DNA from 3 places in the Actinomadura gamaensis genome. Region 3 is predicted to be linked to each of the others. Evidence: riboswitches for the same ligand, from Rfam matches in the RefSeq annotation. Region 3 holds a riboswitch; each other region holds the start of a gene.
The links. Region 3 has a riboswitch for cyclic di-AMP ahead of ACFPCY_RS27880 (C40 family peptidase). Riboswitches for the same ligand answer to the same signal wherever they lie in the genome.
Positions count from the first base shown of each region.

Region 1 (3,284 bases), on a different contig from region 3:
GGCCGCGCCGACCCAGCGGAGCGTCGTGTAGGCGACGTGCGAGGCGGTGAGAAGGGCCGTGACGCCGAGCGAGGCGAACGCGCCCCACACCAGCGTCCCCGTCTGGATGCCGAGGACGACGCCCCAGGCGCGGCGGCGCTGCCCGAGTGCGGCGGTGCGGAGGATGAGCGCAGTGTCGAGGCCGGGCGTGAGCGTCATCAATCCGGCGACCAGAGCGAATGACCACAGAGCAGTAGAAATTGCCACGGACGTCCAGCCTATCGACGCCGACCGAAACCCGCGCCTCCCGGGTCAAGCGGTGATCAGCGCAGAACCACCTGGTATCGACTGATCGCACCGGAATGCTTCGGACGCAGGTCAACGGGGTCCGGAATCTCTGGACGACCCTCGGCTCGTACTACGGAGGGGCCGCGTAGCGCGTGACGAGCGGCAAGGGGGTTGAGACGCCGTGGCCGAAGCTCAAGGGCAAGTACGTGGGCGCACGTGACCTCTTCACGATCCCCGGCAGTTCCTCGCTGTGAACGACCGGGCTCGCCTGCTGGGGCGGCTACCCGTCCACCAACGGCGTGATCCTCAAGTGCTCGCGCTGAACCACGTCGGGCGGCGGCCACGCCCGCCGCCCGACGACCGCCTAGAAGACCGAGATGTGGACGTGGTCGAAGTGGTTGGCCGTGATGCCGCCGCGGTCGCTCATGCCGCGCCAGCCGGGATTGCGCATGTCGTAGATCTGCTGGCGCCAGATGATGTACTTGATGCCCAGCTCGGAGGCGTGCGCGATGGCGTACTTGGCGACCGAGTAGCCGTTGGCGACGCGGTCGGCGGTCGGCATGACACCGCCGGACGACTCCATGAAGTCGCAGGCGGTGCCGGTGGCGTGGTCCTGGGCGTCCGCGCCGCCGCGGTAGCAGCCGATCGTCGGGAACGGCCCGAACTCGGTGTCGATGACCTGCTTCACCTTGAGCATGCGCGGGGTCACGTTGCCCATGCCGACGCTCGGCGACTCCGGCTTGTACTTCTTGACCAGCTTCTGGATCTGGGCCTTGCGGGACTTCAGGTCCGCGAGGCTCTTCTGCAGGGAGGCGATCTTCGCCTGCGCCTGCTGGCGCGCCTTCTCCTGGTCGGCGACGAGCTTGGCGATCTGCTGGACGCGCGCGGACTGGTTCTGCGCGACGTGGCTCGCCAGGCTCATCGTGTTCAGCAGCTCGGCGGGGTCGCCCGCCGCGACGACGGTGATGCCCGGGTCCTGGCCGCCGGTCATGTACTGGTTCGCGGCGAGACGGGCGACGAAAGTCCGCGAGGCGTCGAGCTGCCCGCGCAGCTCGTCGGCCTTCCGGATGGCCTGCTTGGCCGACCACTGGGCGTCCTTGAGCTGGGCCAGGTCGCCGCCGTACTCCTTGTCGAGCTGGGCGATCTGCTTGTTCAGCTTGTCCATGCGGTCGCTGTCGCCGGGAGCGGCGTCGGCCGGGACGGTGCCGGACAGCATCGGCGCCACGATCACGGCCGCCGCAGCGGCCAGCGCGACGCGCCGTCCACGCCTACGGGACGTTCGGGACCGTGCCGGGGAGACCGGGTGCTCCGGGGCGGCTGGGGAGTGTTGCGGGGGGACCGCCGGTGCGGCGGCGCGGGGCCGGGGGATGGCCAGGGTGAAGCGGCGCCTGCGGCGGGTGGAGGTCGGGCGCTCCACGTCCTCTCCTCTCCTCTGGTCGGCCTACCGGGTTAGCTGACGGGTTCGGGCGCGGGAGTCCGCCCTATCGCGGCGGCGCACGGCGTTCGCGAATTCACCCCGGCCGGACGGGAGGGCGTCCGGCGGATGGGTCCCCGGCTCCCGGACGGGGCCGTCCGGGACTCGGCACGCCCGGCCCGCCTGCCTCGTCGACTACGGGCAGTCACCGGCCGGACACCAACAAACTGCAAAGAACTGGGTGTTGCCTCGCCAAAGATTAAACCCCTGAGACTGCTGGGACGACCCCTCGTGACGAACGCACCACGACCGCGCGTCCGCTTGCGGGGCAGGGCCGTGGGCGGTCCGTGCCGCGCGTGTGCGGGCTTGCGGCCGGACCTCCGCGCGTGTGCGGCCGGAATGCCGGACGCGTGCAGAACGGCCCGGCCCCCGAGTGCGGGACCGGGCCGTCTTCACTTTGCGTGACCGACCGGTGTCTACAGGCCGGCCTTGTAGAGCAGGCGGTTGGGCGTGCCCGACTTCAGGTTCTTCAGGACGTTCTTGGTGGAGTTGTCCTTCAGCCACTTCTGGACGGCCGGGAAGTCCGCCTTCGGGTGGGACTGCAGGTAGAGCGCCGCGACGCCCGCCACGTACGGCGAGGCCATGGACGTGCCGCTCTCGACCTCGGTGCCGCCGCCCGGCCAGGTGGACGTGATGCCGTAGCCGGGGGCCAGGATGTCCACGCACTTGCCGTAGTTCGAGAAGTCCGCGCGGTTGTCGTGCGAGGTGGTCGCGCCGACGGCCTCGACCCAGGGCGCGCCCGACGGCGAGAACCGGCAGGCGTCCTTGTTGTCGTTGCCGGCCGCGACGGTCACGAAGACCCGCGACTTGGCCAGGTTCGCGACGGCGGTGTCGAGCGCCGCGGACTTGCCGCCGCCGATCGACAGGTTCGCCACGGACGGACGGGCGGCGTGCGTGCGCAGCCACTTCACGGCGGCGACGACGTCGGACACCGGGGCGCTGCCGTCCTGGTCGAGGACGCGGAGCGCGCGCAGCTGCACGCCCTTGGCCGCGCCGTACTTGGCGGAGCCGAGGATGCCCGCGACGTGCGTGCCGTGGCCGTTGTAGTCCCAGCCGTTGCCCTTGAAGCGCGGCGCGGTCCACACGACCTTGGCGCGCCCGCCGAACTGCTTGTGGTTCCAGGCGATGCCGCTGTCGATGATGTACGCGGTGACGCCCTTGCCGGTCGCCCTGTAGGAGTAGGACTTCGACAGCGGCAGTCGGCGCTGGTCGATGCGGTCCAGGCCCCACGGCAGCGGCGACTTCTGGGTGCCGGTCGCGTGCACGAGCTGGTCCTGCTCGATCGCGGCGACGCGCTTGTCCTTGCGCAGCTTGTCGAGCTGCTGCGGGTTGAGGCGCGCGACGAAGCCGTTGAGGACGTCACCGAAGTCCTGGGCGGACGTCGCGCCGACCTGGCCCGCGGCGGCCGTGGGCGACGTGCCCGCCTTGAGCGTGACGATGTACTGGCCCGCGATGGGCGTGCCCTCGGCGGCGGTCACCTGGACCGGCTCGGGCTTGGAATCGGCGGAGGCCAGCGCGGGAATCGCCGCGGCGGCGCCCACAC
Region 1 is NZ_JBHSIT010000012.1:82,014-85,297, reverse strand. Features, by position in the region: gene ACFPCY_RS34115 (LysE family translocator) at 1-246, opposite strand, end outside; gene ACFPCY_RS34110 (VldE C-terminal domain-containing protein) at 632-1,483, opposite strand; cyclic di-AMP (ydaO/yuaA leader) riboswitch at 1,691-1,847, opposite strand; gene ACFPCY_RS34105 (S8 family peptidase) at 2,158-3,284, opposite strand, start outside.
Region 1: linked by a shared signal. The riboswitch ahead of ACFPCY_RS34110 (VldE C-terminal domain-containing protein) and the one ahead of ACFPCY_RS27880 (C40 family peptidase) in region 3 are both predicted to bind cyclic di-AMP.

Region 2 (3,284 bases), on a different contig from region 3:
TGGAACTTGGTCTTGCCGGCGCCGTCCTCGCTGATCCCGACCTGCGAGGTCGCGGTCTTGATCGCCTGGGCGGCGGTGGGCAGCCTGCGCGCGGCCGGGGCCGTCGCGGGCTTCTGCGCGCCCTTCGCGGCGGAGCCGTTCGCCTGCGGGCGGACGGCCGCGGCCTCGCGCGGGGCGTTCTTCTTCGCCAGCGGCACGGTGTTCTGGGCCATGGCGGCGTCCGCCAGGCGCATGGAGGCGGCCTGCGGGCGGGCCGCGCTCGGGTCGGCGACGGAGGCGTGCGCGGCGGTCGCGGCGACGGTGCCGACCAGGGCCGCCCCGGCGACGAGGCCGCCGGTGGTGCGCAGAGAGAGGAACAGGGGGTTCTTGCGGTGCTTACCTGACACGACTGGGTTCTCCTCGGCTTCCCTGCCGCCTACCGGGTTAGCTGTCGGGTTCGGGCGTGGAAGCTGCCCTACGGCCTTGATCGGCCGATTCACCCCAGTGAAGGTGGGTCCCCGGCTCCGCCCGGACGTGTTCCACGTCACGGCGGACTCGGCGGCGGACGCCCTCGATGAGGCGCGTCCGTTGCTGAAGATGGACTGTCCCGCTGGAGGGGACGGCTCGCGCTGAACGGCGAGCGGAGGGGGGCCCGGCGGCGGATTCGGGGCCGCCGGGCCCTGCGGACTTCCGCCCTAGTAGGGGCGGACGGCGCCCGCGAAGGTCTTCTTGCGGTAGCTGTCGAGCTTCACCACGCGGACGTGGTCGCCGGTGTGCGGGGCGTGGATCATGTAGAGGGTCCGCCCCTTCTTCTTGTAGACGATCCCCACATGGCCCTTGCCGTTGAAGAACACCAGGTCTCCGGGGGCCAGGTTCTTCCAGGCGATCTTGTTCTTCACGGCCCGGTACTGGGCGGTGGTGACGCGGGGCAGTTGCACCCCGGCCTTGCGGTACGACCACTGGACGAGTCCGGAGCAGTCGAAGGCGTTCGGGCCCGCGGCGCCGTAACGGTAGGGCTTGCCCTTCTTGGACGCCGCGTACTTCAGCGCCTTCTGGGCGAGGACCTCGCGCTGGGCCCAGGTCTTGTGCTTGGCCTGCTTGACCACCACGCTCACGGGCTTGGCGGTCGCCGCCTGCGCGGGGGCCGGGCCGGCCATCACGACCGGCGTCGCCACGGCGGTGGCGACCGCGAGGCCGCCCAGGATCCGCACGGGGCGGGCGTTGCTGCTGACAGCGTTGCTGGACAGGGGTTTCTCCTTCTTCCAGACGCCTACCGGGTTAGCTGTCGGGTTCGGGCGTGGAAGCTGCCCTACGGAGGTCCCGGACCGGGCCGCTGAGGCCCTGAGATGGGGGCGAGACCGCCGATTCACCCCTGCGCCGCTCTGGGCCGTCCTGACGTGCTCCGGACGCCTCGGGCGCTGGTGGGTCCCCGGCTCCGCGCTGTGCGCGGACTCGGCGCTGCCGTCTCGTCCCGGGGCGAGATGAGGCCGGACGACGGGACCCTGATGTCCCGCGTGCGGACGAGCGGCGTGATGTTGTGGGAAAGGCAAAGCCCGTGTGAAAGGGGCTCAACGTCGGCAGGGCCGGGTTCATTCCGCCGCGGCGCGCGCTGGGCGCCATGCACGCCGTTCGCGTGCGCACGGACGGGCCGGAGCCTGCCGGGGGACGCGGCGCGTGGGGCGCGTCGCGAGGGGAACGGGGGCGCCTGGACGGCGTCCCGCCGGTTCCGCGGCGCGTGGGGCGCGTCGCGAGGAGAACGGCGTCTGGGGGACGCCGCGAGTGCCCACAAGGTAGCAAACATCAATCAGAAGGCAAATCATCCCCCAAAACGCCGTTGAGCCAGGTCAGCGACCTGGCTCAACGGTTCTGGCGGCGGCGGACCGCCGGATTCGCCTGCTGTCAGGGGCGTGCGGCCCCGTAGAAGTTGGACTGGTAGTAGCCCGAGGTGATGTCGGCGATCTGGACCACGGTGCCGGTGTGCGGCGCGTGGATCATCTTGCCGTTGCCGATGTAGAGGCCGACGTGCCCGAGGTTGCTGAAGAACACCAGGTCGCCGGGCTGGAGGTCGCTGCGGCTGACGTGCCGCAGGTTGCCCCACTGGGCGTAGGTGTCGCGGCCGATGTCGACGTTGGCCGCCGCCCACGACTTCTCCGTCAGGCCGGAGCAGTCGTAGGTGCTCGGGCCGTCCGCACCGTACTGGTAGGGCTTGCCCAACTGGGCGTAGGCAAAATTGATCGCCGTGCGGGCGTTGCCGCTCGCGGGACCGTTGTAGGTACCGCCGCCGCCACCGCCGCCGCTGCCGCCCTTGTCGGTCGGGTCCTGGCCGCCGAGCTTGTCCAGGAGCTTCTTCTGCTCCTTGACCTGCTTGTCCAGGCCGGCCTTCTGGCTCTTGAGCTGGTTGAGCTTGCCGGTCACGTCGTCCAGCGTCTGCTGGGCCTGCGCCTTCTCCCGCGCCACGCGCTGGGCGGCGGCGAGGAACTGGGCGAGGGCGCCGGTGCGGTTGCGGGAGAGCTGCGCGATGACCGCGGCCTGGTCCAGCACGACCTGCGGGTTGCCCGCGGAGACGAAGCCGGTGACCGAGTCGGTGTCGCCGTTCTTGTAGGCGGTGGCCGCCATCTGGGCGATCTGCCGGCGCTGGCTCTCGTAGCTCTTCTGCTGGTCGTCGGCGGCCTTCTTCGCCGCGGCCAGCTTCTTCTTCGCGGCCTTCAGGTCGCTCTGGGTCTTGTTGTACTGCTGGACCGCCTGGTCGACCTGCTCGTTCAGCTTGGTGAGCTTCTTCTTGACCTCGTCAACGCTGGGCTTGGCAGGGGCGGCGCTGACGAAGGCCGGGGGGAGGGTGAGCGAGGTCGCCACGGCGAGGCAGGCTGTCGCCAACACACGGCGGGTCGTGGTGCCACGCTTGGGAACACTGGCCACGTTCGATATGCCCCTCTCGTCCAAGACGTCAGCGGACGACACTAGCGAGGGGCCACACCGGTCACAACCGATTCCTAACTATCTGATCTACTTGCGACCGTTTCGCCTACCGTGGGTCACCCGGGGCTCACGATGCGCGTGGGATCCGTCCCCGGCGCAGGGGCGCCACGAGCCCCAGATCGGCGAGCAGGGCCAGCGCCCGGCGCTCCCGCGCGTCCAGCGGGACGCGCTCCTCGACGATCCCGTCCGACACGTAGGCCACGACCTGTTCGGGGCCCTGATCGGCGGTCTCGTCCCGGAGAGCGGATTCCAGCAGGGCGGACACGACGCACTCCCCGCAGCCGTGCTCGCGCCCCCGGCATTCCTCACACTCGATCAACATCACGCCA
Region 2 is NZ_JBHSIT010000001.1:1,247,023-1,250,306, forward strand. Features, by position in the region: gene ACFPCY_RS05830 (CHAP domain-containing protein) at 1-386, opposite strand, end outside; cyclic di-AMP (ydaO/yuaA leader) riboswitch at 413-540, opposite strand; gene ACFPCY_RS05835 (C40 family peptidase) at 675-1,190, opposite strand; cyclic di-AMP (ydaO/yuaA leader) riboswitch at 1,231-1,447, opposite strand; gene ACFPCY_RS05840 (C40 family peptidase) at 1,879-2,832, opposite strand; gene ACFPCY_RS05845 (hypothetical protein) at 3,023-3,277, opposite strand.
Region 2: linked by a shared signal. The riboswitch ahead of ACFPCY_RS05835 (C40 family peptidase) and the one ahead of ACFPCY_RS27880 (C40 family peptidase) in region 3 are both predicted to bind cyclic di-AMP.

Region 3 (3,284 bases):
CAGCTCGTCGCGGCCGACCTTGGTGCCGAGGTCGTACAGGTCGCCGGTGTAGTGCGGCAGGCCCGGCTTGCCCACCTGCGCGTAGGCCCAGATCACCAGGCCGGAGCAGTCGAAGCTGTCCGGTCCGGCGGCGGCCCAGACGTAGGGGGAGCCGAGCTTGGTGAGGGCCTTGCGCAGCATCTTCTGCGGCAGGCCGCTGCCCCGGACGGTCACGGTGTAGCCGGACGTCGGGTCCTTGGTGCGGGTGATGTTGAGCTTGTCCAGCAGCTTCTGGACCTGGTCGATCTTGCCCTTGGTGGTCTTGCGGGCCGCGTCGGCCTGGTCCGCGGCCTGCTTGACCTTGGCGGTCTGCGCCTGCGCGTCGGACTTGGCCTTGTTGGCCTGGTCGATCAGGGCCTGGAGGCGCTGGACGGCGCCGGCGCGGTTCTGCGCCAGGTAGGCGGTGTCGGACAGGCCGCCGTCGTCGCCGGAGGCGAAGATCATGTCGGGTCCGCCGCCGCTCATGTACTGGTTGGCGGCGACCCGGCCGAGCGCGGCCCGCGCGGGCGCGGCCTGCGCCTCCAGCGCGTCCGCCCGGCGGGTGGCGTCCTGCTCGGCCTTCTGCGCCTTGCCCAGTTCCACCCGGGACTTGTTGTACTGCTCGGTCAGGTTCTCGGCCTCGTCCTGGAGCTGCTGGAGCTGCTTCTTCAGGTCGGCCTCGGTGGGCTTGCCCGAGCTGGAGGGCGAGGGGTTCGGGGCCGTCGGAGAGGCCTGGGCGAGGCCGGGTGCGGCGACGCCGAGACCGAGCGCGAGGACGGTCGCGGCCGCGAGTGTCACGCGGCGGCGCTGGGGGTCCTTGGCCAAGGCCGGTGTTCTCCTCTTCGTGTGCCGCCTACCGGGTTAGCTGACGGGTTCGGGCCAGGAGTCGCCCTACGCCGCACGGCGCGGCGCCGTCCCGGATGAGGACGTCCCGTGACGTGCGCCGATTCACCCCGGGGGTGTGGGTCCCCGGTTCCCTGACGGGATTCGGCGGTCCGGTCGCAGCCCCGGGGGCGGGGCTTCGGCACGGCCGGATCTGCGGGGCAGACTACAAAGGAAGTTCAAAAATGGCCAAACAGCTACGCATGGTGTCCATGTGTGAGCAGGTGGTGCTATTGGGGCGGCGGGATGGACGGAGGTCCGTGCGCCCGGCTGGACCGGGGCCTTCACCCGATGGCCTTCCGCCGGACGGACGGGATCGCCGAACGGCCGAGTAGACTGGGCTGGTCGCACGTCTGCGGCCGATCCCGAACTCTCACCCAAGGCGAAACCGCATGCCCTTCTCCACGCGCGACGACCTCCGGAACGTCGCCATCGTCGCCCACGTCGACCACGGCAAGACCACGCTGGTCGACGCCATGCTCTGGCAGTCCGGCGCGTTCCGCGAGAACCAGGACGTGGACGACCGCGTCATGGACTCCAACGACCTGGAGCGTGAGAAGGGCATCACGATCCTGGCGAAGAACACCGCGGTGCGGCACGCCGGGATGACGATCAACATCATCGACACCCCCGGCCACGCCGACTTCGGCGGCGAGGTCGAGCGCGGGCTGTCCATGGTCGACGGCGTCGTCCTGCTGGTGGACGCCAGCGAGGGCCCCCTGCCGCAGACCCGGTTCGTGCTGCGCAAGGCCCTGGAGGCGCGGCTCCCGGTGATCCTGGTCGTGAACAAGACCGACCGTCCGGACGCCCGCATCGACGAGGTCGTGGACGAGACCTACGAGCTGTTCATGGACCTCGACGCCGAAGAGGACCAGATCGAGTTCCCGATCGTCTACGCGTCCGGCCGGGCGGGCCGCGCGTCGCTGAACAAGCCCGGCGACGGCGAGCTGCCCGACAGCGAGGACCTGGAGCCGCTGTTCACGGTCATCAAGGAGACCATCCCGGCGCCGTCCTACGACCCGGACGCCCCGCTCCAGGCGCACGTCACCAACCTGGACGCCTCCAGCTACCTCGGCCGGATCGCGCTGTGCCGCGTGCACAACGGCGTGATCAAGAAGGGCCAGCAGGTCGCCTGGTGCCGGCACGACGGCAGCGTCGAGAAGGTCAAGATCACTGAGCTGATGATGACCGAGGCGCTCACCCGCAAGCCCGCCGACGAGGCCGGCCCGGGCGACATCATCGCGATCGCCGGCATCCCGGACATCATGATCGGCGACACCATCGCCGACGCCGAGGACCCGCGCCCGCTGCCGCTGATCACCGTGGACGAGCCCGCGATCTCGATGACCATCGGCACCAACACCTCGCCGCTCGCGGGCCGCGAGAAGGGCACCAAGGTCACCGCCCGCCTGGTCAAGGACCGCCTCGACCGCGAGCTGGTCGGCAACGTGTCGCTGCGCGTGCTGCCGACCGAGCGTCCGGACGCCTGGGAGGTGCAGGGCCGCGGCGAGCTGGCCCTCGCCATCCTGGTCGAGAACATGCGCCGCGAGGGCTACGAGCTGACCGTCGGCAAGCCGCAGGTGGTCGCCAAGGAGATCGACGGCAAGAAGCACGAGCCGGTCGAGCGGCTCACCGTCGACATCCCCGAGGAGCACCTCGGCGCGGTCACCCAGCTCATGGCCGTCCGCAAGGGCCGCATGGAGCACATGACCAACCACGGCACCGGCTGGATCCGGATGGAGTTCCTGGTCCCGGCGCGCGGCCTGATCGGCTTCCGCACCGAGTTCATGACCGAGACCCGCGGCACCGGCATGGCGCACCACGTGTTCGAGGGCTACGAGCCCTGGTTCGGCGAGCTGCGCACCCGCCCGACCGGGTCGCTCACCTCCGACCGCGCGGGCGCCGCGACGGCCTACGCCATCCTGAACCTCCAGGAGCGCGGCACCTTCTTCGTCGGCCCGACCACCGAGGTGTACGAGGGCATGATCGTCGGCGAGAACTCGCGCGCCGACGACATGGACGTCAACATCACCAAGGAGAAGCAGAAGACCAACGTCCGCTCCTCCACGGCCGAGACGACCGAGACGCTGACCCCGCCGCGGCTCCTCACCCTGGAGGAGAGCCTGGAGTTCATCCGCGACGACGAGTGCGTCGAGGTCACGCCCGGGTTCGTCCGGATCCGCAAGATCGTCCTGGACGCCAAGGAGCGGGAGCGGATGCGCGCCCGCGCCAAGCGCAACGCCGGCTGACGCTCCTCGGACGGAACGCAGAACGGAACGAGGAACGGCCCCCGCTGGAAAAGCGGGGGCCGTTCCTCGTTCTGCCTCAAGCGGCAGGGGCCGTTCTCACGTTCCAGGGAGTCAGTTCCCGGCGCGGGTCCAGTC
Region 3 is NZ_JBHSIT010000008.1:461,775-465,058, forward strand. Features, by position in the region: gene ACFPCY_RS27880 (C40 family peptidase) at 1-843, opposite strand, end outside; cyclic di-AMP (ydaO/yuaA leader) riboswitch at 852-1,021, opposite strand; gene typA (translational GTPase TypA) at 1,293-3,149, shown strand; gene ACFPCY_RS27890 (PIG-L family deacetylase) at 3,261-3,284, opposite strand, start outside.